Peribacillus sp. FSL E2-0218: one gene and its partner. The protein of the gene in region 2 interacts with the protein of the main gene of each other region in a pairwise test. Links are inferred from orthologs where the notes say so. Each region holds a gene or a part of one and is shown on either strand. Other genes may lie near its edges. The genes, in order: MHI53_RS14515 and MHI53_RS06815.

Region 1 (15,490 bases), 1.6 Mb from region 2 along the record:
ATCATTTTTCCTGAAAGCATGATTCATTCATAATTTTATTCCTTGTTATTCTTCATTCATCCACTTAGACAAATGCCAGTCTACATAATCAATCTCGTTATACAATAAAGCCCTTCCGAAGCATAAGCTCGGCGCTTGGTTTACCCAAATTTGCATTCAACGCCTCCAACCAAGCTTCTTCATGATCTCCAAGCCTGCTCTTTTATCGGGATAAAAGCTGGCGCCTGCACTTCAGGTTCACGGATTGTTCCGTCATGCTATGCACTTTCTGGCTTTTTGAAACCCTTCTCCATTGCTCTAGTTGAGATAGATTTGCAGTCGAATTTTAGCCATGATTGGAATCCTTTTGTACTATTTTATCCCGAACTTGTTGGCCGCTTAATGTAACCATCGGCATCCCCCCGCCAGGATTAACGGTACCGCCCACGAAATAAAGATTATCGTATCGCTCACTTTGCTTTGCATGTTTGAATCCTCGGTTCTTTTTACGGTGGGAGACTGTACCATAAATGGATCCGCGATGTGATCCATACCTTCTTTCAATATCATGCGGCGTCCACATGTCTTCCGTTACAATATTTTGCCGCAAATCAGTCAAGCCCATTTTCTCCAATTTCATCAATACTTTTTCCCGTAGGGCTATGTAATCATTCTGTGTGAATGGTTTATCTTGAATATATGGGATATGTGGAAGAATTTTAATATTCTCATGTCCTGGAAGTGCTTGAGATGGATCGGTTTTATTAACATTGACTAAATAAATGGTAGGATCGTCTGGCAATTCATGGTCACGGAAAACCTTATTCATTTGTTTTTGTAGATTATTAGAGAAAAAGAAGTTATGATGGGCAAGCTGAGGGTATGTTTTACGCACACCCAAGTGCAGGATTAGACCGGAACTGGAAGGCTCAAACCGTTTTTCAAGCTTCTTGATAAAGTGCTTTCCTTCATCCAATAATTTTTCATAGGCTGGGATGACTTCCATATTGGAGATAAAATGTTCCGCCGTTCTCCTCGTCCCATCATCCAGCTCCGCTGCCAAGATTCCCTTTGAACCTTCCTTGGTGATGAGTTTTCTGACTGCCATTCCAGTATGTAATTCAACACCTAATTCAGTTGCAAGTTTGACCATACCTTGAGCAATTCGATTCATCCCGCCAGGTACGTACCAAACACCTTGAGCATGTTGCATATAGATCATCATATTAAGAACGGCAGGAGCGTCGTATGGAGAAGACCCTACATATTTAATAAAATAAGCAAGCATATTCCGAAGCTTTGGATGGCTGATCCGTTTCTGGATGGCATCATACATGGTTGAAAATAGATCAAAACCTTTAACCGATGCGATCAGCCCGTGTTGTTTAAAGATTTCCATCGTCGAATCCAAGCCCTTGGCAAAGTACCCTTCTTCAGTCACTTCATATATTCGCCTTGCATATTCTAAAAAATGTCCATACTCCTCCATGTCCTTTTCAGACAAGCAAGTATTTTCCTGTAACATCAAATTCAAGTCTCCATATAGATCTATGACCGAATCGTCTGGAAAGAAGGATCGCCATTCATGCTTTAAGCGAAGCGTAGGAATATAGTCAGCCATATCGCGGCCGCTTTTTACAAACAATCGTTCAAATATTTGAGGCATGGTCAATATGGATGGACCAAGGTCGAAACCAAAGCCATCCTGTTCCAATCGATTCAATTTACCACCAAGATGGTCGTTCTTTTCATAAAGTGAAACCTTATATCCACTTTGCGCCATCGATATGGCGGCTGAAAGTCCTCCCAGCCCGCCTCCGATAACGACGACCGTTTTAGCGGTTTTGGTCATATCCTTCACTCCCTTTTTCCATTCAAAAATTAAACGATAAACAATAAAGGATTATCTTCATTCACTATCCTTTTCTAAGTCGAAGCGGAAGCGAAAACCTTAATTTCTTGTTGAATTTGCTGCATCTTCATTGGAGAAATGAAATTCCTCTTAAAAAAACAGTCATATTCATTATCTCTTACGGCGTTTAAGATTCCACGATAAAGACGTGCCGATAGCAAAACCTGAAATTGGCTGTCTTTATCAAAATATTGGATCTCTTCTTGAAAGTCATCAAACAACGCTTCTGCACGGCTGGCCATCTTCTCCCAAATCCTGATAAAGCCCATATTGATCCTGGCTTGTTTAATATCTTCCTCAGTGTACGACTCCGATTCCATCTCGTATAACGGCAAATATATTCGGTTGTTTTTTCTATAGTCCTCCCCAACATCTCTCAATATATTAGTAATTTGCATAGCGACTCCAAGAGATATCGCTTGTTGGGTAAGATCTTGTTCCGATTCGGAAGCGATGATGGGCAAGAGCATTAAACCAACCGTTCCCGCTACGTAATAGCTATATTCCTCTACCTGGCTCATTGTTTGGGGAATGGTGAAATCAATATCCCTTCTCTGGCCTTTCAGCTGATCAAAGAAAGGCTGAATATCCATTTTATAACGGGTGAACACATCTCTTAAAGCCCTCCAAAGCGGGTGGTCCAGTTCCTTTTCGTCCTGGAATAAGCTTAACTCCTGATTAATGCGGTTCAACGCGTTGATTTTTTCTGACCTGGTCCCTCCCAGATCCACACTATCATCGGCAATTCTGCAAAAAGCATAGATGGCATAAACGGCGTTTGCTTTCTCCTTCGGTAAGCCTAAAAAAGCAAAATAGAAACTTTTAGAGTTCTGCTTGATGATGTCCTCGCAATACCGATAATCTTCATCCAATAGTGTTTGATCAGTCAATCTCATCGGCCGACCTCCTAGTTATTCCCTGCATGTACTGCCTGCTTACTGCCACGATCATCCAAAATCAGTTCTTCTGTAGCGATTTTAGCTGAAAGTAATACGATGGGCACTCCGGCACCAGGGTGCGTGCTGCTTCCAGTAAAATACAGATTTTCGCATTTTTTAGCTTTACTCTGCGGGCGAAGATGATTACTTTGTGCTAGGTTAGGACGTAAGCCGAAGCATGCACCGTTATAGGCATTGAATTTCGATTCAAAATCGGGCGGTGTCATATAGGATTCCGAAACAATTTCATTTTCAATATTTTCAAGACCTTCTATTTTTTTAAGAGCTTCGAACACTTTTGAACGGTAATGGCTTATCGTTTCATCATTCCATTCGTATTCGGAGGTTGATAGATCAGATACAGGAACTAGAATATATATCCCATCTTTTCCTTCAGGAGCCAATGATGGATCCATTTTAGAGCCGAGATAGACATAAAAGGATGGGTCATCTAGAAGCCGTCCATCAAAAATGTCGTTTAAGTTCTTCTCCAAACCTTCACTAAATACGAAATTATGGATCGTTTTTAAGGATTCATATTTTCGATCCATTCCCAAGTACATAATAAAACACGAACAAGAGTACTTCATGCTGTCAATTTTTTTATCTGTATACTTGCCTTTCGATTTCTTGTCTTTGACCAGATTTTTCATCGCATAGGGAAAGTCGGCATTACAAAGGACATAATCAGAATGAATTTCTTTATCATCCACTTTAATACCAAGGGCCTGCTGATTTTCAATGATTATTTCTTGAACACTCGCGTTATAGTGAACCATGCCGCCCAACTCCATAAACAGCCGTTCCATTGATTGGGCCATCGTATACATGCCACCCTTGATGAACCACACGCCATAGAGTAATTCAATCATCGGGATAATGGTATATAAGGAAGGTCCATTATATGGTGAAACACCTATGTATAAAGTTTGAAAACTAATCATCTGCTTAAGGCGTTCATTTTTCACATATTTTCCAATAAAATGATCGGCATTATCGAATGTCTTCAATTTCAACGCTTGACGAATCATGAAAGGATTATAGAAATCGGATGCGTGCCGGAATGGACGTTGAATAAAATGATTTTTTGCAACAATGAAACGTTCATAGATTTTTTGAAGATATTTCAAGAAACCTTCTGCATCTTTGTCACTAATGTCCTCCAAGGTTTTCATTAAATCGACTAAGTCTGAAGAAATTTCGTAAGTATCTTCCGCTTTGCTTCCAAAGAAAACGGAATACATCGGATCTAATTTCTCCATTGGGATATAATCATCCGGATTACGGCCTGCCAATTCGAAAATTTCCTGATAAAGCTCTGGCATCATGACTATACTTGGTCCTAAGTCGAATTTGTAACCATCCTTTTCAATTTTGTGCATTTTTCCACCGGGTATTGCTTCTTTTTCAAAAAGTTCCACCTGATACCCCGCATGCTGCAATCTAATCGCACTTGCCAACCCTGCTACTCCCGCTCCAACAACAATTACCTTCTTTTTATTAACCATGGTTTCCCCCAATGTCTTTTTCCATATCACTCATGTAATATTGCCAAATATTTTAATAAGCTTAAGAACTCCTGTAATGTTATTGAGTTAATTATTGCTAGGAAGTTGTTTAGTTGTCAACCGTTTTGTATAATGTTTTTATACAAACGTTATACAAACTTATTGTTTTTCTAAAAGCTGACACGTTCACTAGCGGAAATAAGGTTTTTTCTATGTACATTCGGCTCGTCGCCTTGTACAATGTTATAGGATTTTCATTATATGTTTGAACCGACAGATAATACCTAAAATATTTTGATATAAGGGATGAAAACTATGAACCATTCCTGTGGTGGCAAGTTTTATATAAAAGAGGTTTCTGCTCTTACAGGACTTTCCAAACAAGTGATTCGAAAATGGGAAGAAAGATATGATATCATACAGCCTGTTCGCCATGAGAATGGATACCGACTTTACAGCGAGGAAGATATCAACACTCTTTTAACTATTAAATCGCTTCAAAAAAAGGGATTTTCTATTAAACAAGCATCTAACCTGGCAAAAGAAAAGCTCGATACGATGGAAAACGCAACGGTTCAGGCGAAGACCGCTCTTGACACAGAACTGAATTATTATGTGATTCAGTTGATGGAAATAGGGTATACGTGTAACGAATTGGATTTACTGATCGTTCTAAAGCAGGCTTATCACTTTTACGGTTTGGAAAAATTTTTGACTTCTGTCGTCTCACCTTTTTTACAAGAAGTCGGAGATATGTGGGAAAGCGGCGAATGGGATGAATATCAGGAATCTGTTTCGAGTATGGTAGTCAAGGACTTCCTTGTGCAAATCCGCCGTAACTTTCAATACTCGGATAAAGCGGAATTAGTTTTAGGTGCTTGTCTTCCACATGAATACCATGAAATTCCTGTACACTATATTTTGTTACGGTTCATGTTAAGAGGGTGGAAAACGACACTGATCGGAGCTTCACCGGCTCCTGGGTCGATCCAATCACTAATAACACGGTTACAGCCCGTTAAAGTCCTGCTGTCTGCATCGACGACGCTTCCATTTGAAAAGGATCCTGATTTGCTTAGCACCCTGGATTTATTCGCTGCTGAAAATAAAGAAATCGAGTTTTATTTAGGAGGAGCGGGTGCAATGCAATACACTAAAGATAAAACGATCAATAATATTTGTGTTACCAACAGCATCGAAGAAATCTTACTTACGAAGCAAGGGAAGGGATCCTGAATTTCAGGTCAATGAAGGGTGAATTTAAACAAGTCAGCGAAAGGCTGATATTCATTGCGCATGGATGTCTTTGTTAATCATTTCACCCTTGATTCAAAAACGGGTACCGATATAACTCGACTCACAGGTCTATCCTGTCATGTTTGCTCAATCATAAAAGTGTCGCGATATAAAAAAACGACCATTTTTTAATGGTCGTTACAGACTATAGACAAACTCGATGATAATCGAGTTTGTCTATTTTTATGAGTTGTACTATGTAGCCGTGGATTTCCACTCCAGGCACTCGCTTATCCAGAGGCGGTCGGGGAGCCTCCTTGGCGCTTTGCGCCTACGGTGTCTCCCCTAGACGCGCTTTTCCCGCAGGAGTCTCGTACCTTACGTTCCAATCAACTTTGTTTAAATTCATAGGTAGAAGCCTTTTCCACCGGATAAATTTGATAAGAACGAAATCAAAGGAATAAAAGAAAGGACAACGGATTCTGAGAGTGGCTACTAGGTAAAAGATGAACGAACAAAACAGTTTGCCTATTCATTCCACGCGCTGCAGACCGCAACGGGTTTGTATTAGGAACGATTGTAACACCTGGAAATACACATGACAGGTTTTAGAGCCTCTTATTGATCAAGTGATTGAGAAAGTTGGAAACCCACAAGCTGTTGCCGCAAATGCCGCTTATAAAACACCGGCAATTACAAACTATCTATTTAACAAAGAATCATACCGGCTTTACCCTGTACACGTCCTCGAACAGAAGAGGGGTTCTTTCGCAAACATGACTAGGTATACGATGAACATTTTGATTGTTAGCTTTTAACGTACTCGACAACCAACGAATAAAGAGGGCTATCGTGAGTACAAATCTCCCCAATACACCTGTGCAACCTGCTCATCTTTATCACGATGTACAGACAACGAAATTCATCAGAAAGTGGTGACACAGCATATCTGGCAAACACATGTGGAAGGTCAGATCATCTGCGTCATCAACAAGATGGAAACCCTATCTATCCGAAACGTAAAGAAACGATTGAGCGTGTATTCGCAGAGGCAAAAGAAATGGTATGCGTTGGACTACTTTAAGGGGACTTAAAAAATTGTCGATGCAGGCGATGCTTACTTTCGCTGCCATGAATGTAAAGAAGATGGCCAATTGGACATGGAAAGGTCCAATACTGGCCTTACAAAGGGGACGAGCCCTGATCTCTAAAATTCAGGCGAACATTCCAAGATAATTTAAAAGGGGTTCGGAATTTATAATTCCGAACCCCTTTTGCCTACAAACTGAAACGACCATTTAAAAATGGTCGTTAATCCTTGTTATTTAAATATGATGGATATGATTTTTTCTGTCTTCATCTCACTGTCCACCTCATATGTTCCAGGGCGTAAACCGTTGGCCTTGCCTTTCTTTTCAACCTCTTTAGAAAATGCATTAGCATTTTTAATGACTTTTGCTTTTTGAAGGTCTTTCCCGACATCGATGCTTGTCGAACCTTTAGACACACGCAGGACTGTGCGGTAAACGATTTTTTCCTTCGGTTCTTTTTCTGTTTCTGCCGCTTTTGCCTCATCCATCTGTTTTTTAATGGATTCCGCTTCAGCAATCTGATCTTCCCATTCTTTTTCTGAATGAATGACATACCCTTTGCTCGTGAGGGAATCTTTCATTTCATCTTCAGAAAGTTTCTCCGAAGTGCCCGTAACTTCCCCTGGGCCAAAGAAGTATACTGCTCCGCACAGACCGGCAGCAACAATGAGGCCACCTGCAAAACTGCGCAATGATTTAGATGTCATTGGCAACGGTCCTCCTTTCATTCTTCGCTTTTATGTAAGGAGTAAGCAAGTTTTCAATCTCATTCTCTGGATGTTTTGTTTTCAATGCAATGCTTTCAGTTGAATAGCCCCGCTTATGTAAATCAAGGACTTCACGCAATAAGCTCCGTTTTTCCGAAGACAGAGCAAGAACGCCTGCCTCTTGTGCCGTAATTTCTGCATCTATCTCGATGTTCCTGATTTTTTCTTGTAATACACTCATTTCATCTCCAAATGAGCTGGCAAGCTGCTCCATTTGTTCGTCCACTTTTACGGAATCCTTTTTACTAAACGATAAAATGAACAGTAAAACTGCTGCACCAAACAAAATGACAAGAGCCCATTCCATCATTCTATGTCCCTCCTTAATCTTTGTATCTATTGTCTCGCTTTCTAATTATATATTGATTTGTCTCAAAACTCGATTTAAAAGAACAAAATACCACAATAGTCACATTTTTATGTAAAAAAAAGGCGCAATATGTCCATCACTCCCGATTCCTATTGATCAAATGGAAAATTCACCTTCCAGTTAAGGACTATTTTACCACATGTCCATACTTTTTGATAGCTAGGGAGGCCAGGTCTAATGTTGGCGCTACTTGTGAGCAATTTTTGATGCATGTTTAGAAACCTTACCGACCCTTGCTGATTTTTTCGCTTTTCAAGACGATCATGTCTTGCCTTCATCCAGGCAATCCTTCGAAAAGTAGATAAACATGACAAATACAGTTCAAAACGATAAGATATAGATATAAGGTTCCTTTTCCTGTTTCATAAAATAGGTAAAAATTATCCCATGTCATTCTTTTATCGGATGCATGCAAGATTATAAGGAGGAAACTATGAATATTAAACTAACGAATATACCGCGTTTCATGCAGGCCGAAATCGAACAGCTTCAAGCAAAGTTATCTCCTTTGTTGAAGAAAAATATGAAATATGGCTTTTTATCGACTGTGATGATCGGGTTTTCCGTCATCAATCTTTTTTTCCTTTTATTTAAGAACGAATCATTATCGACCTCGAATATTGCGCTAGGTATCTATGCATTGATTGGGGCAGTCGGGTTCGCTCTATTAAAAGAAAATAAACACAACCAAAAAGAAATTGCGAGAATGAGCCGGAATTATATGTTGGAGAGAATCAAAAAAAGCCGCTATGTAACGGATGCGCGGAAAAGTAATTATTATAAGAAGATGAATGAGCAGCCCCTATATGCCATGAATGTTTTTTTTGAGTTTCTTGCAGAAGAACAGCAAAGGAAGGATCAGTCCTTCCATAATGAATGATAAAGGCAAAAAAAAAGCCCCTTCTTGAACGATCAAGAAGGGGTCATTGCTGTTTGAAGGAAGCCGTCCGGAAGTCATCAACATTTGTCTTCACCATTAGGTGGAACTCGGTGGCCATCATCCTATCAAGCAATAGTAAGAGATTGAAAAAACTAACGCAAGCCCCTCATGAATTCACAAGGGGCTTTTATGTTTATGCGTGAATTCATTCACTTAATACGGGGTCTGCAATGACAAGGATCTTTCCTGCCTTGATATCTTCCACGTATTGATCGACGTCTTCTTCCTCCAATCCCATATCCAATAGTGGTTTCCTCAAGCCGCCTGCTCCTGAGGCTGCCCCGGCTGCCGCTCCCCCAAATGTAGCGAATATCGGCCCGGCTGCCAATATCGGTCCTATTCCCGGTACGGCCAATGCACTCATTCCAATCAATAGGCCAGTCAATCCGACAGCTCCGCCTGCTGCTGCACCAGCAACCAATCCATCTGTCCTTGTCGGGCTGACTTCTTCCGCTTCATTCGGCAATTTGTCAACGTTTTTTGCTATGATAGATATTTGATCGGAAGTATAACCTTGTTGCTTTAAGTTCTCCACTGCTTCAGTCGCTTTTTTTTCATTTTCATATATTGCTATAAACCTCTTGTCCATGGTATCTGCTCCTTTAAAAGTAATGTACTATACAATACCCTTACTAGAGCTTTTCTAACCTTCCAAGTAAAAATGAATGTCACTCGCGAATTTGCCCCTGTCCATAAATGAAGTATTTGCTCGAAGTCATCGCTGGCAAGCCCATTGGTCCACGCGCATGGAGCTTTTGTGTGGAAATGCCGATTTCTGCACCATAACCAAATTCGAAACCATCGGTAAAGCGGGTGGAGGCATTGTGATAAACAGCTGCTGCATCTACTTTATTTAAAAATATGGAAGCGTTTTGTTCAGCTTTCGTAAGGATCGCTTCGGAATGTTTCGTACCGTATTGGTTAATGTGCTCGATGGCTTCCGATACATCTTCGACAATTTTCACGCTGATTTTCAATGCTAAATATTCATTTGACCAATCTTCCTCCGTAGCAGCTTGCGCTTTCGGGAAAGCATGACAAACCTCATCATCCCCAAATATTTCTATTCCCGCATCATCGAGGAGCGTCAGCAAGCGTCCGCCATTTCCTTTAAACCAGTTTTCATGAATAAGAAGGCTCTCGATTGCATTGCACACGGATGGGCGCTGTGTTTTACCGTTTAATACAACGCGCTCGACCATGGCGATTTCTGCCGTTTCATCAATAAAGATATGGCAATTGCCTGCTCCTGTTTCAAGGACAGGAACAGTGGACTCCTTAATGACCGTTTCTATTAAATTCTTACCACCTCGGGGAATCAAAACATCTAAATACTCATTAAGATGGAAAAGCTCCTTTGCGGTTTCACGGCTTGTATCCTCGATTAACTGTACAGCTTCCACTGGAATATCCGTTTTCGCCAAGGCCTTATGGATGGAGGAGACCAATGCCATATTGGAATGTCTCGCTGATGAGCTTCCCCTTAACAGGACGGCATTCCCCGTTTTTAAAGCTAATGTAGCCGCATCGATGGTTACATTGGGCCTTGCTTCATAAATCATTCCAATAACACCGATTGGCACCCGCAGTTTTTTAATCAATAAGCCGTTTTCTTTTTCAATCGTCTCCAATGTTTCGCCGATAGGGTCTTTTAAATCCATTAAAAGCTTTATCGCAGCTGCCATATCATCAATGCGTGCATCGTTTAACATGATTCGATCCAATATTGATTCACTCAAGCCTTTTTTGCGGCCTTCTTCAAGATCTATTTGGTTTTCCGTTATCAGCGCTTCTTTATCGCTTACAAGTTGCTCAGCTATTTTCTCGAGTGCCTCGTTCTTCTTTTTTGTAGTCAATCCGATTAGCTGATAACTGGCCGCTTTCGCTGCCTTACCTTTCGCCGTCACTTCACTCATTTCAAATGCCCCCTTTTCCTGCTTTAGATTGATTTTGAGTTATGCTTTCACCCATTTATCACGGTGGATGACCTCGATGGAAGTGATCACAAGCTCGGTTGTCCGCTTGCCCATGGCCTGTTTCAATTCCTCATCGGAATAAAGAACCTCACCGCGGCCCAGCAATCCATTTGTGCCAAAGACTTCGACGACGTCCCCCTTGTTGAAAACGCCTGTTATTTCATAAATTCCAGCGGGCAATAGACTGCTTCCATTCGAAACCAATGCCCGTTCAGCGCCTTCATCAACGAATATTCTTCCGGAAACCTGAGAATGAAGGGATATCCATTGTTTGTTTTTCGTTACGGTTGTCAAGACATCATTGCCGATGTATGTGCCGTCCCCGGCGCCCTCGAGGATCTTGATGAGTTTTTCACGTCCCGCTCCAGACCCTATAAATACTTTCACCCCAAGTGAAAGTGCTGTCTGGGCTGCAATCAGCTTCGATTTCATCCCCCCTGTACCTACATTCGAGACTGCACCTTTTGCCATCTGCAATAAATCTTCCGTGACTTCGGAAAGCTTATCAAATCGCTTAGCCTCCGGGTTCGTATGCGGATTGGAATCATAGAGACCATTGATATCCGTTAAAATGATCAAGTGGTTGGCGTGTACCAGGCCGCTCACTAAGGCGGAGAGCATATCATTGTCACCAAAGGTCAGCTCTTCGACGGATACCGTATCATTTTCATTGATAATCGGCAGGATGCCGCGTTCAAGCAATTCCATCAGAGTAGCATAGGCATTCTTATATCTGGCTTTTTTCGAGAAATCCTTCCGTGTCAACAGAATCTGTGCCGGGACGATTCCAAACTGGCCCAACTGTTCCATATATGACTGAATCAGCAAACTTTGCCCAACAGCCGCAGCCGCTTGCTTTCCTTTAAGCGTCACAGGCCTGGTCGGATATCCAAGCTTACGAAATCCGGTCGCTACAGCACCGGATGAAACAAGGACCACTTCATGTCCGGCATTCCTTAAAGCTGCCACTGCCTGAATGTGATCGGAAAATTTGCTTTGATCGATTTCACCTTGTGAGTTGGTTAAAGAACTACTTCCTATCTTAACTACGATGCGTTTCTTTTCCATCGTTTCAGTCCTCCAATAAATATCTTAGCCATGAAAAAAAGCCCTTTTCATCCTCGATATAAGGACGAAAAGGGCTGCTCTCCGTGGTACCACCTTCATTGAACGCAAGTTTCATGCATTCCACTTTGCCTGATAACGCCAGGATTTGCGCCTATGTTTTGCATAGGACTCAAGAAGCAGGTTCTGCGCTTTCCTGTCACGGGCCTTCCAGCAATCGACGCCGCTCTCTGTCACAGTCATATCTCGCATACTAATCTTCTCTCAACGTTCATGGTTTTAATATAGTATGCAAAATTATCTTCTTGATGTCAATAACATTCCTTGCACTACAGACTTCTTATAGTGCCATGGCAGGACCGAAGAACTCATAGTGAATGTTTTCAGGTTCGACCCCTAACTCCTTCAGGCAAGTGATGAGCCCTTTCATGAAAGGGACAGGGCCACAAATATAATAGTCAGCTTCATGCTTTACATGGAGGCTCAATAATTCCTTATCGATATACCCATCCTTCACATAATTTTGCAGCTGCTTATCTTGCTCATCCGGATTTTTATACACGAACGATAATTGATAGCTCACGAGTTTCTGTGCTAGGTCTGTCAGTTCGCCTCTAAACGGCTGCACTTTTCCGTTATCGGCTGCATGAATGAAGTGTACATCACGTTCGGGTGTTTGATCGGCCACTGCATGCACCATGCTCATGAAAGGGGTTATCCCGACGCCGCCGGCGAGGAAGACGACAGGTGTCCTTTTTTCCAGGTCGATGGTGAAATGGCCCGCAGGAACGGTTAAGTCAAGACTGTCCCCCACCTGGATGGAATCGTGCAGGTAGTTCGAGACTCTGCCATCCGGAGAGCTTCCCTGCCTCTCTTTTTTGACGGAAATCCGGAAGTGGTCTTTTCCAGCGGCATTCGACAAACTATATTGCCGATTGAAAAGATAGCGTTCACCAGGTATCGCGATCCGGACGGTTACATATTGGCCAGGAAGGAAGGATGGAATTACAGCACCATCTGCCGGTTTTAAATAAAAGGATGTGATTACATCACTTTCCGGCACTTTTTTGACGACTGTGAATGATTTGAAGTCTGCCCAGCCCCCTTCTTGTTCCGAAGCTTGATCGTACATTTCCTTTTCGATGCTAGTGAAGACTCCGGCGATGATACCATAGGCATCCCCCCAGGCTTGGAGGATCTCCTCTGTAGCTGCTTCCTGTAATACTTCCTTGATTGCCGCCAATAAATATTCCCCGACGATGGGATAATGCTCAGGCTTGACGGCAAGGCTTCTGTGTTTTTGCGCAATTTGCTTGACCACTGGCAAGATCGATTCTAGTTGATCGATATTTTTGGCTGCTGCCAAAACTGTGTTGGCAAGTGCATGTTGCTGCCGTCCTTTCTTCTGATTGGCATGATTGAAAATATTCAATAATTCCGGATGTGCTTCAAAAAGATTTTTGTAGAATACGGTTGTGATGGTTGTACCATGCACCTCTAATACCGGCACTGTGGATTTAATAATATCGATGGTTTTCTGGGATAGCATAAATAAACCCCTTCTCATAAACAAGTATTTTGAATACATGTTTATATTAGAACGGAACGAACTGAAAAGCAATATATTTCATACATCTTTTCAGTCGCTAAAGTTTGATGTTTATAAATTGTTCACATTTATGATATAGTCAAATGGGGATAGAATGTGAGGCGATAGACATGAGGTTGACGAGTTATTCCGATTACTCACTTAGAGTGTTGATTTACCTGGCTTCCCACGACCAAAGCAAATTATCAAATATAAAAGAGATTTCGGAAGTTTATCAACTATCCAAAAATCATTTGATGAAGATCGTCCATAATTTAGGTAAATTAGGCTATATCGAGACGATACGTGGTAGAAATGGCGGTTTTCGCCTGGCAAAACCGCCTGCAGAAATAAACGTCGGGGAAATTGTAAGGAAAACCGAAGAGGATTTTTATTTGGTGGAATGTTTTAAAGATCACGGCAACTGTATCATTTCTCCTGTCTGTTCATTGAAATTTGCCCTAAATAATGCTCTGGATGCTTTCCTACAGGTCCTCGATCAATATACGATTGCAGACTTCATTGAGAATAAAGTGATGCTCAAAGCCTATTTCGATTCTGTTAAACAGCATGACGAAGGGACCGATTCTTAAAGATCGGTCCCTTTTTTCACTAACCAATGATCCGTTCGATCCTGCATTCCTCTTCCATTCTCAAGTCTTTGATTCCTGTTTCCGTATTCAACAAAACTTTAAGTGGGTCGTATGGATTGATCATGATGATCGTCCCGGTTTGCTGATTGGTCAGCAACACTTCTTTTCCTACCAAGGTAGACATTAGTTGAGATATAAACCCAAGCAGGAATTCCGGGTTGAGTTTATCGAACATATCACGGTTCATTTGCTCAATCACCTTATGGAATGGCATGGCCTGATGATATACACGGTTGGATGACATCGCATGGAATACATCGGCTATCGCCACGATTTTCGAATGAGGATGAATATCATTTGCCCTCAGTCTTAATGGATAGCCATTCCCATCTTCCCGTTCATGATGCTGAAGGGCGGATAATGCAACCGACGGAGGCAAGCCGGGGATATCTTTAAGTAATTCATACCCATGGATTGTATGACGCTTCATTTCCTCATACTCTGCAGCAGTCAATTTTCCCCGTTTTTCCAATACACTCTCGGGAATCTTTGTTTTTCCAACATCATGCAAGGTGGCGGCCAGAGTCAGGGTTGAAAGATTTTCTTTGGAAAATCCAAGCTTCCTCCCTATGTAAGTGGCAATGATCCCAACACCGATATTATGGCTGTATGTGTACTCACTGCTCGCTTTCAATCGTTCGAAAAGGTAATGAATATCCGGATTTTTTGCAGCTTCCAAAATGACAGGTGCAATATGCGCTTGAATTGCCTGGACCGTTTCAAGCTGCATATTGCCATTGTTGCGTATTTCGTGAAAAAGACCTTTCAGTTGAACGGAGGCTTGATTGATTTTTTTATTGATTTCCACTTTTGAAAGTGCTTGATGTTCATTCAAGGTCGCTCCGTAATTTTCGGCTTTTTTCAATTTTGCCATCATGAAGTCAATTTCCGGAATGGTAAGAGGCGGAAACGATTTATCATTCAGCTTCCCTTTTCTATTTTTCAAGGCTCTCACACTTTTCTCTATTTTTTACCTATAATACCATATCCTTGGTGATCCTGCAGGATATTATGTGGCCTAATTTTACAAATGTCCTTTAAGTTCGTTGCCTAACTTCTTTAGCTTTTCTCCAACGGTACATTCGGTAATACAGAACTGGTGGGCGTAAGTACGCCCCTTTTCTTTTCGGAAATGTTTTCTCAAAAAGCAATCCTGGCAGAATGAAGTCAGAACATCTTCGACTTCTTCATAAATTTTTTTCCTATTCATTGTGGATATGGCTCCTTTGACCCTGCAATTTCGGATTTGCTGAAAATGGCTTTTCCCTCAAGAGCAAGGGTTGCCAGACGATCGGCTTCCTGATTGTCCTTCCGCGCAATTGGCCTATAAACCGGTATGATCTTTAGCTTATCAAGCTTCGCTTCAATGCGGTCCAGCCATTTATTCAGGCTTTCTTCCATACATGGCCATTCACCTGAAAGTTGCTTCAAGACAACAAGCGAATCCCCTTTGAAAACACAGCTCTG
Region 2 (15,534 bases):
TGTCCCGTGGCAAGATGCTGGCATGGATAAAAGTCCTTTTGTCAGGGTGATGGAAATCCTGAATATACCCGGTGCATCGGGTATCATGAATTTCATTATTTTAACGGCAGCTTTATCAGCCATGAATAGCCAATTATACGCCTCCACCCGGATGATATTTTCATTATCCGAGCAAAGGCAGGCCCCGGCATTTTTTCGGAAAGTAAGACAAAATGGAGTTCCGATAAGGGCCTTGCTCATATCTACTTTGGGCATTTTCCTTGCTGCAGGTGTAAAGGTCCTTCTTCCTGATACCTCCTATGCGTTCATGATGGGCATATCGATGTTCGGTGCCATCTTGACCTGGTTCATGGTTTTCATCTCGCATTTATATTTCAGGAAGAGCTGGGAAAAAACAGGCGGGCGTAAATTACCGGTAAGAATGCACGGTTTTCCATATTTAACGATACTTGGCGCCTTGCTTTTGCTTGCATTGACGGTATCCACTTGGTTTACTGGCCCATTTAAAATCGTTCTCCAGTTTGGTGTGCCGTGGTTGATTTTTCTTTGCATCGTTTACACATTCATGCTGAAAATCAAGAGAAAGTGATGAAGGGGGGGGATGTGTATGGGTAAGATTGGAATTTATGGTTCTTCCTTCGATCCAGTCACAAATGTTCATTTATGGACAGCATCGACGATTGCGCATCGTGCAAAGCTGGACAAGGTGATTTTTTTACCTTGTGCAAATGGGCGCATCGATAAACAAATGAAAACGAGTAATGAACATCGTTGGGAAATGCTTGGCATGGCCATAGAGGATAATCCGCTTTTCGAAGTGAGTGATTATGAAATCAATGAACGTGCAGGTACGGGGAAACAATACACCTGGTATACGATGGAGTTCTTTAAATCACAGTATCCAAGTGACGAAGTGTATTTCATAATGGGTGCCGATTTACTGGATGATATGGATAATCAGGATCAGCCGGTGCACTTACGATGGAAATTCAGGGAAAAATTGATTGCCAATCATAAATTCATCGTCATGGCACGTGATGGGATAGACATGCTGAAAATCATTTCCAAGAGTCCGTTGCTTAGGAATTATGATGATGGCAATACCTTTCACCTTATCGATAAAGGCCTTTCCATGGAAATCAGTTCTACCTATATAAGGGATGAATTCTCGATGGGGGGAGAGCCAAGATATTTGCTGCCTGATCGGTGTTATCAATATATTTTGGATAAGAAGCTGTATCGAAAAGATACCATGCCTTAAATGTTTGGATGTATGGGTCTCTATTTTTCCTTAAAAAGCACCCTATGGGATGGACACTTGAATAAAGTCCATCCCATAGGGTGCTTTTGCTTATAATAAGAAAAAAAACGCGTCGTATTGAGCTTGCTGCTATTGTTTTTCTCCGATTCACTCTGCATTAGGGGAAAGGTAGAACGGCTAGTCCACGTGATTTAGGAGGATTTGTACTTAGACCGTTTCCTTTCACTTTCTGTGAAGATGAAGAGTGAATCCCGATTATCCACATGCAGATGGCGTGAAACAGCCTCAAATTCGAGATAAAGCCTAAACTCGCAAGTAAATCCGATAAATTCGCGGGCAAAAGTGCCGAACTGGCGAGTAAAGTGGCTAAGTGTACGGGTAAACCTCCGAAATCCAAAAGAAAAGGTTTGTACGTTATGCGTTCATTCGACAGCAGGTGCTAAGCTTTCCAGAGGCGGTCGGCCCTCGGGTGTCTCTCTTTCCTAAAGCCGGAGTCTCGTTATTCCGTATCAATCACTCATTTTAATTGGAAAGGATCAGAAAAATAGTAGTTCCATATCCTTGTGTAAAAAAAACGCAGTTGACAACTTGGTATACTTTGCTTTATGGTAGTTATACGTAAATTCAGAATATTTGCTGATCAGAGAACTGAAGGCATGCTATCTCCTTGAATAGAATGATTGAAGGGGATGGTTTGCCTTTTTTGTTGCTAAAAGTGAAAAATAGGGGGAAGTCCATGAAAAAGTTGATGGTGTGGTCAAGTGTAATTTTAGCCTTCGGTTTACTTGCGGGATGCAATTCGTCGGAAAAAACGGAGGGAGACGGAAAATCGAAAAAGGTTGAGCTATTGAATGTGTCATATGATCCGACACGGGAATTGTATCAGGAATTCAATGAGGCGTTTGCGAAGCATTGGAAAGAAGAGTCCGGTCAGGATGTTACGATTCAACAATCCCATGGCGGTTCCGGGAAACAAGGCAGGGCTGTCATCGATGGCTTGGAAGCGGATGTCGTAACATTGGCACTTGCTTATGATATTGATGCCATTCATGAAGCCAGTAACCTATTGGCGAAAGATTGGCAAAAACGCTTACCGGAAAACTCGACGCCATATACATCAACGATCGTGTTTTTGGTGAAAAAAGATAATCCAAAAGGAATTAAAGATTGGGATGATTTAATCAAGAAGGATGTATCGGTCATTACACCAAATCCAAAGACTAGCGGGGGAGCAAGGTGGAACTACTTGGCTGCGTGGGCTTTTGCCGAGAAGAAATACGATAATGACGAAGCAAAAGTGAAGGATTTCATGAAGAAACTTTATCAGAATGTTGAGGTTTTGGATTCTGGAGCACGCGGTGCTACGACCACATTTGTGGAGCGGGGAATCGGCGACGTCCTGATTGCTTGGGAGAATGAAGCCTATTTGACGCTTAAGGAGTTCGGTGATGATAAATATGAAATCGTCAATCCGTCAATCAGTATTCTAGCTGAGCCTCCAGTAGCTGTTGTCGATGAAGTGGTCAAGAAAAAAGGAACAAAAAAAGTGGCTGAAGCCTATTTGAAATACCTTTATACAGATGCCGGTCAGGAAATTGCCGCGAAAAACTTCTATCGTCCTAGGGATGAGAAGGTTCTCGCCAAATATCAAGACCAATTTGCCAAGATCGATATGGTGACGGTGGATGGCAAGTTTGGCGGATGGAAAAAAGCCCAAGAAACACACTTCAATGACGGCGGTACATTCGACGAGATTTATCAACCCAAATAAGCCATGAGGGAGAAGGTGTATGTTCACATCTTCTCCCTCATACACAATAAGAAAGAACTGGGGCGAAACGATGACTATAATGACAGAAGGAAAACGGAAGAATAAAAGGACCATACCCGGTTTTGGATTGACGATGGGTTTTACGCTGCTGTATCTTACCATCATCGTTTTGATCCCGTTATCGATGGTTTTTCTGAATACGTTTTCGATGGGATTACAGGAGTTCTGGGCGACCATAACAGAACCAAGGGTAGTCGCCTCGTATAAATTGAGTTTTATGACAGCGTTAACTGCGGCATTCGTGAACGCGGTTTTTGGTGTTTTAATTGCATGGGTGCTCACTCGCTATGAGTTTCCGGGTAAACGGATCATCGATGGATTGGTTGATTTGCCTTTTGCCCTCCCGACTGCTGTCGCAGGGATAACCTTGACGACCTTGTATTCACCGAATGGGTGGATCGGCCAATTCTTTAGCTTTAAAATTGCATTCACCCCTGCAGGGATCATCATAGCCCTCATATTCATCGGCCTTCCATTCGTGGTCCGGATGGTTCAACCAGTGCTTGAGAATATCGAAAAAGGAATGGAAGAAGCCTCGGCTTCCCTTGGGGCGAATCGCATGCAAACATTCATAAAAATAATTTTCCCCGAACTGATTCCAGCGATTCTGACTGGCTTTGCGCTTTCATTTGCAAGGGCGCTGGGAGAGTATGGATCCGTAGTCTTCATTGCCGGAAACATGCCATTTAAAACGGAGATTTCGCCGCTGATCATCATGACAAAGCTCGAACAGTATGATTATGAGGGTGCCACGGCGGTAGCGGCAGTGATGCTCGTCATTACATTTCTGATCTTGTTCACCATCAATGTCCTGCAGTGGTGGACAGGCAAAAGATACTCAGGGAAGTAGGAGGGGACATAGTGGAACATGATCATTCAGTTGTTGCAAAAACGAATGGACCTGTCAAGATCACGAAAAACGCAATAAAAGAGCCAAAATCAATACAGTGGATCCTTATTTCCATTGTCTTGCTGTTTTTGACGTTGTTTTTAGTCGTCCCATTAATCGCCATTTTTGTAAAGGCGTTTGAAAAAGGAGCAGATGCTTATTTGGCGGCAATAGCCCATCCGGATTCATTGGCGGCAATCAAGTTAACATTGATCGTCGTCCTCATCACGGTGCCACTCAATGCCGTTTTTGGGGTAGTGGCTGCGTGGACGATAACTAAATATGATTTTAAGGGGAAAAACTTCCTGATAACGCTGATAGATTTACCTTTTTCGGTCTCTCCTGTCATCGCCGGTTTGATTTTTGTCCTTCTATTCGGCTTACATGGGGCACTTGGTCCGGTGCTGCAAACGCTTGGCCTGAAAGTGATCTTCTCGATACCGGGGATAGTCATCGCCTCCATTTTCATCACTTTCCCGTTCATTGCTCGTGAGTTGATCCCGCTCATGCAAAGCCAGGGAACTTCCGAAGAAGAGGCATCATTGACACTTGGTGCAGGAGGGTTCAAGACTTTTTGGTATGTCACGCTTCCTAATATTAAATGGGGCCTTTTATATGGCGTCATCCTGTGCAACGCAAGGACGATAGGGGAATTCGGCGCGGTATCGGTCGTATCCGGCCATATAAGGGGAATGACGAACACGATGCCGCTTCATATTGAAATCTTATACAATGAATATCAATTTTCAGCAGCGTTTGCCGTTGCATCCCTGATGTCCATATTTGCCATCATCACCTTGATCATCAAAAGCTTCATTGAATGGAAAACGGACTTCAAATCGACAAAAGCGAGCTAGGAGGGGAAGAAATGAGCATCATCGTTGAAAACATTACAAAATATTATGGATCATATCAAGCTCTTACCAACATCAATTTGGAAATTAAGAGCGGGGAACTCATCGCTCTTCTTGGCCCATCCGGATCTGGGAAAACATCATTATTGCGCATCATTGCGGGGCTTGAGCAGGCAGAGAATGGGAGTATCCTATTCAATGAGGAAAATTACACACATAAGCATGTAAAGGATCGAAATGTTGGTTTCGTCTTCCAGCATTATGCCCTTTTTCGCAATATGACCATATTCGATAATATTGCTTACGGTTTAAAGGTCCGCCCCAGAAAAATAAGACCAGGTAAAAAAGAGATTGAACAAAAAGTGATCGAGTTGCTTCAGCTCGTCAAGTTGGAAGGATATAAAGATCGTTACCCATCCCAGCTATCCGGCGGCCAGCGCCAGCGTGTAGCTTTGGCAAGGGCCCTTGCGGTCGAACCTAACATACTTTTGCTTGATGAACCATTTGGGGCATTGGATGCCAAGGTTCGCAAAGAACTCAGGCGCTGGTTGAGAAGGCTTCATGATGAATTCAATGTGACGAGTGTGTTCGTGACGCATGATCAAGAAGAAGCGATGGATGTCGCCGACAGGGTGGTCATCATGAATGAAGGGAAAATTGAACAGGTCGGAACGCCCGAAGAAGTATATGATCACCCGATCAATCCATTTGTTTATGATTTTCTTGGCAGTGTCAATCTTTTCAAGGGGAACGTCCAACAAGGGAAATTGGTAACGGGGAATGTGGAAATGAATGCGCCTGACAGTGAAGATGGCGTCAGCACAGGGTATGTGAGGGCGCATAATTTCATCATCGAAACAGAAGCGTCAGGAAAGGATTCGATAGCCTCCATCATCGATCATATTCATACGATGGGAGCCATCGTCCGCATCGAAGTGATCCGCGAGGATACGAACGAACCGCTTGAAGTCGAGCTGACCAAAGAGCATTATATTCAGCTTGGATTAAGAAAAGGCGCAAAAGTGTTTGTCAGGCCAAAAGAGCTGAAAGTCTTTGTCGACTATATGGCTGGAATTTAAGCAAATGTCGAAAAACGAAGGTTTCGGAAAGCTTGTCTTTCCGAAGCCTTTTTGATTTGTATCCTGTATCTGTAGCGACGGGTTCCGGTTTTCCAACTTTCTCGATTTTTTATTGAAGACGAACAAGAGAGGCTCGTATTTGCATAGCAAACGATTCATGGCGCCACAACCTACTATTCTAAAACCTGGAAGACTATAGGCAGAGTATTCATGCCGAGAGGATTGTAAGGAAAGGCGCCAACTTTTGCGGGGAAACATGGCCAAGGGAGTCACCGCAGGCCGAAAGGTGAAGAGGCGTTTCCCAGATCCTCTGGACAAATGGAGAGAGGAAACCGACTTTTCGTTTCTCAGGAATGGCAGGTGAAAAGTCCACCGATTTTATCGTGTTTTCTACCTGCCAATGGTCACTGGTTCCTTGGTTATAAGAAGTAGATAAATAGTCTTGCATCAAAACCCACACTGCGTTATGTAAAATAATGGACGTTTTATCACATGAAAAAGTCGAATTTTCGTGTATTATGTTAAAAATGAAATGTAATTGTAATATTGTTATTACGCATTTGACAAAATCTGATGATATACTACGACTTAGGTAAAACATAGTAGAGTTTCAGAAATATATTTCATATTGTTACAACCATAGAAAAATACATAATGAGTAAAAAAAATAGAGAAGAGTTCCCAGCTATTTATTTTGACTGATGATTTTTCATAGAGAAAAAGAAGTGGGTCGATGGAAATGCACGGGGAGGAAAGCAGGGGAAATGAGCTTGAAGAAAAAACTTATCGTATTGAACACGACAATTATGCTCGGTTTAGGTAGCGCTTTTGCATTACCGTCAGTGAAAGCCGAGTCAATCTCAGACATTCAATCACAGCGTACAGGAATTCAATCGGACATATCAGAAGCAGAGCAAGTCATCAAGGAATTGAAAAAAGAACAATCGAAAATGATTTCCCAAATTGCCCAGATTGAAAATGCAATGAAGGCAAATGACGAGAAAATCAAAGAAACGAAGCAAGAAATCAAAGATACTGAAAAAGCGATAGAGTCACTAAAGAAAGAAATTAAAGCTTTGGAAGATAGAATCGCTAAACGCGAGGAAGTTTTGAAAGAACGTGCGGTTTCATTCCAAGAGAGCGGCGGGGACGTTGATTACCTGGAAGTCGTTTTAGGTTCGAAAAGCTTTGGTGAGTTCGTTAACCGTGTTGGCGCAGTGGCAACGATCGTGGAAGCTGACCAGCAAATCCTTAGCGAGCAGGAAGCGGATAAAGCTGACCTAGAGAAAAAACAAGCGTCTGTAGAGAAAAAATTGCAAAACCTGAAAGATATGGAATTAGAGCTTAAAGGCATGCAATCCCAGATTGAGGACCAAAAAGAAGAAATGATCGAAATGAAGGCAAAGAGTGAAAAGAAAGAATCGGAAGCAGAAGCCCTTAAACAGGCTTTAGAGAATAAAGATGCTGGACTTGAAGCACAAATTGCATCGATTCGTGAAAATATCAAAAAAGAAGAAGAGCGTAAAGCAGCAGAGAAAGCAGATCTTGATCGTGCTGCACAAGAAGTGAATTCTTCTAGTGATGAATCATCTAAAGGAGAATCGTCGTCGTCAAGTTCTTCTAACGCTGGATCATCAAGTTCGTCTAAAGAACCAGCTTCTTCTTCTGATTCATCTAAGAGCAGTTCTGCTGACAAACCTGCAGCCAGCAAGCCAGCAGCCAGTAAAACTGAAAACGTAAGCAAGCCAAGCAGTGCAAATACAGGCTCTGCCATTACAGCAGGCTATAAATATATCGGTAACTCGACTTATAAATTCGGTGGCGGAAGAACGGCATCCGATATTGCTAACGGATTATTCGATTGTTCAGGTTTCGTTGCATGGGCTTATAAACAAGCGGGCGTGAATCTTCCAGCAAGTACGGGAGCATTGACAAGCGCGGGAACTCAAGTTTCTAAAAGCCAAATGCAGCCTGGGGATTTAGTATTCTTCAATACGTATAAAACGGATGGGCATGTCGGCATCTATGTCGGCGGTGGCAAATTCATCGGTTCGCAAAGTTCTACAGGTGTTGCAGTCGCCAATATGTCAAGCGGATATTGGGCGGATAAATTCAACGGCCGTGTGGTACGTGTAAACTAATCTTCTTTAATAAGCAGGGGGCCTGAGGCTCACCTGCTTATTTTTTTTAATAAAATATCAAAAAAAATGAAACTTATTTTGATATTGAACGTAAATACTATAAGATAAAACAAGGATAGGTGATGTGGACTTTCAGTGAATCCGGGAAAACAAATAAGGAAGCATTATTCCATACTAGTAAACGGAGGCAAAAAACATGATGAAAAAATTAATGGCTGCATTACTTACGATTACACTAGCATTCTCGCCAGTTGGTTCTTATGTATTCCAGGACCACTCGGAGTCAGTTGATGCAAGGGGCTACAAATCAGGAAAAAGAAGCTTCAATAGCAACAATAATAATAATTCTAATTTCCAAAATAAACAAACGAACAAATCGGATGCGACGACTACAAATAAAGCAAAAACGAATACGAAAACGGGAAGTTCTTTTGCTAAAGGCGGTTTAATGAAGGGAATCATGCTCGGAGGGTTGGCTGGCTTGCTGTTCGGTGGCCTATTTGCCAATATGGGAGCACTTGGTTCAATTCTTGGCCTAATGGTCAATGTGTTAGCGATCATTGCATTAGTGGTTGTAATCCGTAAAATATTCACTTATTTCAAAGATAAGAAGAAGAAAGAGGATCCAAATCCATGGAGAGGCTAAAGATATCGGAACAAGATATCATCAATGCCGTTTGCGTTTACATTGCTCGTAAAAAGCAGGTACAACCCAATGAAGTAGAAGTGGAATTGATGTATGATGATGATTATGGCTTTTCGGCGGAAGCATTCGTCGATGGGCGAAAACAAGTGTTAATTACCATCAATCTGATAGAAGCACTTCGTTTATGGCTTGATGAATATTTGAATAAAGATCCTTATTCCGGCATTGAACTCGTTCTGGATGATGAAGAAGGCATAGTGGCCATGGTAAGCGAAAGCAATAGATAAAAAAGGGGTGCCGAAAAGGCATCCTTTTTTTTCATGGGTTTAGAATTCTATGAAAAAAGGTGAGAGATTGATAAACTGCTGGGTTTACGTTCCATTTGTTGCAAAAAAAGGCTGGTGGAAGTACGATGGAAATGTGGGAAAGCCAAAGGGGGAGAGTATGTGACAGGTTACATAGAAGATACGACTTTCATTAAGGAAGAGGCCCTGAAATTCGGTAATGAACATGTGGAAGGAATACTTGTACCAGCATTGGGAAGCAATCTTCTTTCATTGAAGCTCAAGCATAAGGATATTCAAGTGCTGCGGACCCCCGATTGTTCTGAGGACTATAAAAAACTCCCGATATTATACGGGATGCCCATTTTATTTCCGCCAAACCGAATCGAAGATGGCCAATTTACTTATAAGCACACAACTTATAGGTTCCCTATCAATGAAAGGGAGAAGTCGAATCACATCCACGGATTTTTGCATGATAAGCCATGGAACGTCATCAAAAGGGAGGTAATCGGGAATAAAGTCCTCATCAAGACTGAGTTTTCTAGCCGGGATTTTCCTTATCTCAAAAAAAGCTTTCCGCAAGATATCGTGGTCAATATGTCATTGATATTAATCGATGATGGATTGGAGGTCCAATTGGAAATCCTCAATAACGGCCTTGAACCCTTTCCTTGGGGAGCCGGTTATCATACGGTATTCAATTTTCCTTTTGGAGCGGAAAGCCAAATCGGGAATTGCCGCATAGCTCTTCCTGTCAACAAGCATTGGGAATTGAATGAACGGTCTTTGCCCACTGGTAAAATCGGGGAATCGGCCAATAAAAAAGAAATCCAAAATGGATTTTGCCTGGAAGGACGGCTGTTTGATGATATATTCAGCTATGATGAGGAAAGCAATCTGAATAACGAATGCATACTTACGGATCAAGAGGCCGGCGTGCAGGTCATTTATCATGTCGACCATCATTATAAATTTTGGGTATTGTTCAATCAGGATGGGTTCGTATGCCCTGAACCCTATACATGGGTAACGAATGCACCCAATCTTGATTTGTCAGCTGGATTCACCGGGGTGAAGGATCTGGGAACAGGGGAAAAAGTTTTGCTGAAAACGAAACTGGTGTTGAAGGAGATATGAAAAAACACCCTGGCAGAAGCCAAGGTGTTTGCGGTTATGCTTTTTTTCTCATCCACAGCGGGTATAGAAGCAGTCCAAGTACGTAGAGGGCAATGCCAAGTATGAATGTGTGCATATCGGCTGTGCCTGTCTTGACGACCCAGATGGAGTACACTAATGCTAGGATGGTGATGGCCCCATCGCGAACCCTTGAACCCTTCATGATGTCATAGGTTTCCCCAGTCAAGACCAACTTCAATTGATACAGGACCGATGCAAGATAAGGAATCAAGTAGGCAAGTGTTGCGACGATCATGGAGAATTTATAGGCTTCCAAAATCGTACCGGAAATGGTCGAGAATAAGAAAATCTGTGTCATGATATTCGTTATTGTCATGGATCGGACAGGAGTGCCATTTTTGTTCGCTTTGCCGAAATAGGCAGGAAAAAGATCTGATTTCGCTGCTTGGTATGGAACTTCAGATGCAACGACAATCCATCCGATCGTAGAACCCAATAGCGAGATGACGGCAAGAGCGGCCATCAAATAGGTGCCGCTTGAGCCGACTACCGATTGCAATGCGTCTACGAGCGGTTTTTGTGAAACCTTCAGTTCTTCTTGTGAAATGGCACCCATCGTCAATAAAGTGATGCCTATATAAATGGAAACGGCGATAAGCAAACCAATGATTGTCGCTTTTTTTACATCAGTTTGTGATTTGGCACGGTTTGAAAGCATGACGGCCGCTTCAATCCCGATGAAGGCCCATAAAGCTGAAATCGCAGCAGCATTAACTTGAGCACCTAAAGAAATCGATGTACCTGCCTTATCATAAAATTCGCCGCCGTTTCCTAGGTTGGAAGAATCAAAGATGAATATCGTGATGATGATGAAAAACAAGAATCCGATCACTTTTGTAATCGTAGCAAAAAGATTCAGTTTACCAGCGCTGTTAAAGCTCCTTACGAGGATTGCCTGAATCCCCCAAAGGACGATGGTACATACTGCAAATGTCAGCGCTCTTCCAAGCTCCAGTTGGAAGGAACCCGCTGAATAAATCACTTTCGTACTATGCATCACAGGAAAAAACGTCGATAGATATCCAGCAAATGAAATGATGACGGATGCTGTCGCCGCCCAATTCGCCGCCCAATATCCCCAAGCCATGCTATAGCCTGAAATCCTTCCTTTTGCAGGGGATTTAAACAATGATTGAGCATAGCTTTGAGGACCTGCCTTCAACTCCGGTTTCCGGACAGCCAAGTTGCCGAATACGAGCGCTATTAAGAATACACCAAGTCCTGTAACGATCCAGGCCAATGTTGCCCCTAATGGACTGGATACCTGTGCTAATTGGGCAGGTAGCATGAAGATTCCGCCGCCGACCATATTTCCAACTACGAAAGTGGTTAAGATCAATAAACCCCATTTTTTATTTACCATATATAATCGTACCTTTCTTGAATGCAATGTGTGTTTGATTTCCGACAACTTATACTAATATAGTATATCGTAAACAGTTTAGTTTGGTAAAGTGGTAAATAAGTAAAATGTTAAAGACGGACTAATCAGAAAATTTCGTTGTGTTCTTGACAAAAGGAAGAGATTGGATTATATTAATTAATACCAAGTTAGTTGGTAAGAATAATAAGCTTTATAACTTCGTATTTGGAAATTCCTTTAAATATTGCCGATTAGTCAACTAAAGGCGCCCTTACATCTAATTGATTAGATGCTGGGTGCCTTTTGTTTTTCAAGTGCAAGGGAGGGGCTATGTTCGGATTATTCTTATTTCCGAAAAATCAATGAAAGTAAAATAGGTAAACCGTTTTCCTCAAGAAAACATGGTAAAGGGGAATCTCTTTTTGACATTAGGCATGTCCGAAGCTTTATTACCAGTAGTAAAGGGGAGATAAAATGGAAAAGAAAGAAGAACTGAAAATCAGGCATATCATTTCAAGTTTGGAATCTCTTCAATATGGATCCGTGATCATAACGGTCCACGATGGGGAAATCACCCAGGTGGATACAACTGAAAAGAAACGGTTCCCATTAGGAAAGGGCCGGGCTGTAAAAGCTAGATGAATATCGGTGTTAGGGAGCTTTCATGCGAGAGCTCTTTTTTTCGTTCTGATATATAAATTTAGAGAAATTGGAATATTGCAGAAGAAAGTACTGCAATTGACATGGTAGAATAAGTTAGGGAATAGAACCGTCATTAGAGGGTTTGGTTAAACAAGGAGGAAGAGGGATTCGATGACATTACAAATGATCGAAAATGATATATGGGCATTAGTTGATGCATTTGACGGCAACATTGCTTATAAAATTGAATCTGGTTTTGGTGATATGATTGGTTATCAAGAGGAAGACTCGTTTCAATCTGCAAGTTTGATCAAAATACCAATGATCATCGAAGGGTATCGGCAAAGTGAACGAAAAAACATCTATTTGAATCAACCAGTGACCATACCCCCGAATGCAGTGACTGGGGGATCGGGGGTCCTGCATGCATTATCCAATAAAGTATTTTTAACGGTTGAGGACTTATTGACCTTGATGATAACGGTTTCCGACAATACAGCGACGAATATGATGATGAGCTTGTTGGGAATTGATGAAATCAATCGATGCATCCAGGAGCTGGGTTTGAAGCATACCATCCTTGGAAGGAAAATGCAGGATTTTAAGGCATTAAAAGAGGGGCGGGACAATACGATTTCGGCGGAAGATACGATTACTTGCCTAAAAGCGATACATACAGGGGACTTTTTAACGAAAGAAAGCCAGGAAAGAATATTGCGCGTTTTTGACAATCAGCAATTAAGAGATAAACTTCCATCACTGATGGGCAGAGGAGTGAAGGTCGCAAGCAAAACAGGCGGAATTCGGGGCGTTTCCCATGATTGTGCAATCATTCGCTCGGAGACTCAAACTGTTTATGCGGCCGTTCTTACTGAAAATATGAAATCGGAGGAAGAAAGCCGGCAAGTAATCAGCAAAATTGGCAAGCTGATTTACGATCATATGGTGGCGGAATAGATTGTCGCTGTTGTGCCGGGGTATCACGATCTTGGAAAAGGGAGAGGAGTTTATATGCACGGCTCCCTTTTCCATGGTGATGCCGCTGTCTTATAGGAGGGTTTGGGGATTCATGTTGTATAACGAACGTGAATCGAAACGGTCAAAAGCGGTGAAGAAGGCAGTGAAATCATTCATAATCGTTGCTGTATTGGTAATGGTGTATTTTGGCTTTCTGCACCTGAAAATCCAGGAAAGCAAGCACCAGGATATTCCTGAGGGGGCCGATTACCTGATTATTCTTGGGGCAAGGGTCAAAGGCTCCGTTCCATCATTATCTTTACAATATCGGATTGATAAAGCGTCCGAGTACTTATTGGCGAATAAGCAGACAGTAGCCATCGTATCCGGCGGCAAAGGCCCCGGTGAGGACATATCTGAAGCACAAGCGATGCAGCGGGGGCTGATTGAAAAGGGGATTGAAGGGACTCGTATCATTATGGAAGACAAATCGACGACAACTTATGAGAATATAGTGTTCGCTAAAAAATTCATTCCTGATCAAGCAGCAACCGGCGTGATCGTCAGTAATGATTTTCATATTTACCGGGCAGTTGCAATAGCGACCAAAGAAGGCCTGAATATAAAGGGAATACCGGCAAAAACACCAAAAGTATCCGTGCCGAAATCATATTTCCGCGAATATCTGGCGATCACGAAATACTATTTGACAGAGTTGATACGTTCGTGAACTCTCCTTCGTCAAAACTCAAATTCCCTTCCCTTTCAAGAAAAGGGTGGGAATTTCTTTTTTTTCATTCGACTTCGATAACAACATGGGGCACTTCCCAAAATTCTTTTTCTTGGTAAATCTCCTGAAGTGTTTTATAAATGGGATAGCCTGTATAGGAAATCTCGACCCGTTCATCGGCATCCACTTCATCCACATCAATATCATCAACAAAGCCAAGTTGATCATCAATTTCCATTAAATAATACCCAAGGGCTTCATACCCGCTATTGGCTACGATGACCTTACTATCAAACCCGCTATTGGAAACTTTGTAATATTTCATCGCTTGACCTCCTAAGTTGTTATTTTGTATGTTTATTCGCACTTTTTCATATACTCTGATATACCCGTTCTTCCACATCTGAATCATGGTGGGTAAAATAAAGAAAATTAATAATGAAGGATAAACAATGGATTTCCTATGGTCACATTGAAAATATCATTGGATCATTTGCTATCTTAATCATTTCATGTTAATCTAATAAAGAATTGTTTTTGATTGTGGAAGAGGATACTAGTTATTTTCCAAATGATTGAAAATAGTAATACAATGTGTGTTATGCACTAGGAGGCAACAAATTATGGAACAAGGTACAGTAAAATGGTTTAACGCAGAAAAAGGTTTTGGATTCATCGAGCGTGAAAATGGAGACGACGTATTCGTACATTTCTCAGCAATCCAAAGCGAAGGCTTCAAATCTTTAGACGAAGGTCAAAAAGTAACTTTCGACGTTGAGCAAGGTGCTCGTGGAGCTCAAGCTGCTAACGTTCAAAAAGCTTAATTTATAATTAAATCGTAACCTATATGAACAGATCCCTTGATAGGGGTCTGTTTTTTATTATGGAGAAAAAAGAAAAAGGCATTAAAAAACCCACTCTTGAGCCGAGTAGGGTTTTACGACATTATTAGGCCTTTTTTAATTCTTCCTCAAAGAAAAAAGTGGTCGGATGTTCTTTTACAGTATAAGAATATCTTTTCATATTTTTCACATATGCCCATTTATTAATGGTCACTAATTCATCAGTATCCTGAATGGTTACCGTTTCGCCAGTATTATACTTATTGCTTTTCAATTTATGCACCCTCTTTACTAATAGTATAACATATTTGGATATAAAAAATGTGTCCAAGATATTCCAAACATTCATTTAAGTAAAGGCAAGGGCGGAAATGGCGAGGCTTGATTTATGAGTGCCGTCAATTTCCTGCTCATATTTTTCAGGGTATGGGAAAAACTTCATATTCGTTTAACATAAAAGGTTTCCGATAGGGCGATTTTGTCTCAAATGATGCTGCTTCAGCAGAAAACAGTCCGGCCATGTAGATGATTGCCTGAAGCGTTCCAATTAAACAATAACAGCCACGTGTATACCTTGTTCTAAGGCAACACGTGGCTGTTGCAATTGGGAATGAGTTAATTAAAAAGCCCAATCCCCATTACGGAAGACAGGTTCCGAAGTGCCGTCCTGTTTGATGCCGTCGATGTTCATGTGCTCCGAGCCAATCATGAAATCAACGTGTGCAAGGCTTTCATTCAGGCCATTTTCGGCAAGTTCTTCTGGACTCATGTTTTTCCCGCCTTCAATACAGAACGCATAGGAGCTGCCGATGGCG

What was found.
Region 1: the proteins of MHI53_RS06815 (region 2) and MHI53_RS14515 interact in binary tests that used the Escherichia coli proteins (3 or more experiments, as listed by UniProt). The link is inferred for Peribacillus sp. FSL E2-0218 from one-to-one orthologs.

Annotation. Positions count from the first base shown.
Region 1 is NZ_CP150304.1:3,021,537-3,037,026, forward strand. What follows is about bases 8,534-11,382. They hold MHI53_RS14515 (glutamate-5-semialdehyde dehydrogenase), read right to left. Parts: upstream 10,658-11,382; coding sequence 9,410-10,657; downstream 8,534-9,409. Other genes in these bases: MHI53_RS14505 (DUF5392 family protein), read left to right, coding at 8,534-8,681; MHI53_RS14510 (general stress protein), read right to left, coding at 8,887-9,330; proB (glutamate 5-kinase), read right to left, coding at 10,697-11,382. Outside these bases: crtI (phytoene desaturase family protein), read right to left, coding at 326-1,831; MHI53_RS14475 (phytoene/squalene synthase family protein), read right to left, coding at 1,906-2,787; crtI (phytoene desaturase family protein), read right to left, coding at 2,799-4,337; MHI53_RS14485 (MerR family transcriptional regulator), read left to right, coding at 4,653-5,573; MHI53_RS14495 (endolytic transglycosylase MltG), read right to left, coding at 6,895-7,371; MHI53_RS14500 (hypothetical protein), read right to left, coding at 7,361-7,741; more of MHI53_RS14505, read left to right, coding at 8,235-8,533; more of proB, read right to left, coding at 11,383-11,785; hmpA (NO-inducible flavohemoprotein), read right to left, coding at 12,123-13,331; MHI53_RS14530 (Rrf2 family transcriptional regulator), read left to right, coding at 13,502-13,963; MHI53_RS14535 (HD-GYP domain-containing protein), read right to left, coding at 13,983-14,969; MHI53_RS14540 (zinc-finger domain-containing protein), read right to left, coding at 15,048-15,233; MHI53_RS14545 (ribonuclease H family protein), read right to left, coding at 15,230-15,490. UniProt on the Escherichia coli protein: Catalyzes the NADPH-dependent reduction of L-glutamate 5-phosphate into L-glutamate 5-semialdehyde and phosphate. The product spontaneously undergoes cyclization to form 1-pyrroline-5-carboxylate.
Region 2 is NZ_CP150304.1:1,421,523-1,437,056, forward strand. Bases 3,989-6,881 are described here. They hold MHI53_RS06815 (sulfate/molybdate ABC transporter ATP-binding protein), read left to right. Parts: upstream 3,989-4,849; coding sequence 4,850-5,914; downstream 5,915-6,881. Other genes in these bases: cysW (sulfate ABC transporter permease subunit CysW), read left to right, coding at 3,989-4,838; MHI53_RS06820 (hypothetical protein), read right to left, coding at 6,123-6,362; MHI53_RS06825 (NlpC/P60 family protein), read left to right, coding at 6,679-6,881. Outside these bases: MHI53_RS06790 (amino acid permease), read left to right, coding at 1-589; nadD (nicotinate (nicotinamide) nucleotide adenylyltransferase), read left to right, coding at 608-1,261; MHI53_RS06800 (sulfate ABC transporter substrate-binding protein), read left to right, coding at 1,998-3,032; sulfate ABC transporter permease subunit CysT, read left to right, coding at 3,103-3,942; more of cysW, read left to right, coding at 3,954-3,988; more of MHI53_RS06825, read left to right, coding at 6,882-8,055; MHI53_RS06830 (hypothetical protein), read left to right, coding at 8,255-8,701; MHI53_RS06835 (YxcD family protein), read left to right, coding at 8,689-8,988; MHI53_RS06840 (aldose 1-epimerase), read left to right, coding at 9,148-10,125; MHI53_RS06845 (amino acid permease), read right to left, coding at 10,160-11,548; MHI53_RS06850 (YezD family protein), read left to right, coding at 12,023-12,190; MHI53_RS06855 (serine hydrolase), read left to right, coding at 12,362-13,147; MHI53_RS06860 (YdcF family protein), read left to right, coding at 13,260-13,877; MHI53_RS06865 (hypothetical protein), read right to left, coding at 13,942-14,202; cold shock protein CspC, read left to right, coding at 14,501-14,701; MHI53_RS06875 (hypothetical protein), read right to left, coding at 14,826-14,993; MHI53_RS06880 (aminopeptidase), read right to left, coding at 15,339-15,534. UniProt on the Escherichia coli protein: Part of the ABC transporter complex CysAWTP involved in sulfate/thiosulfate import. Responsible for energy coupling to the transport system.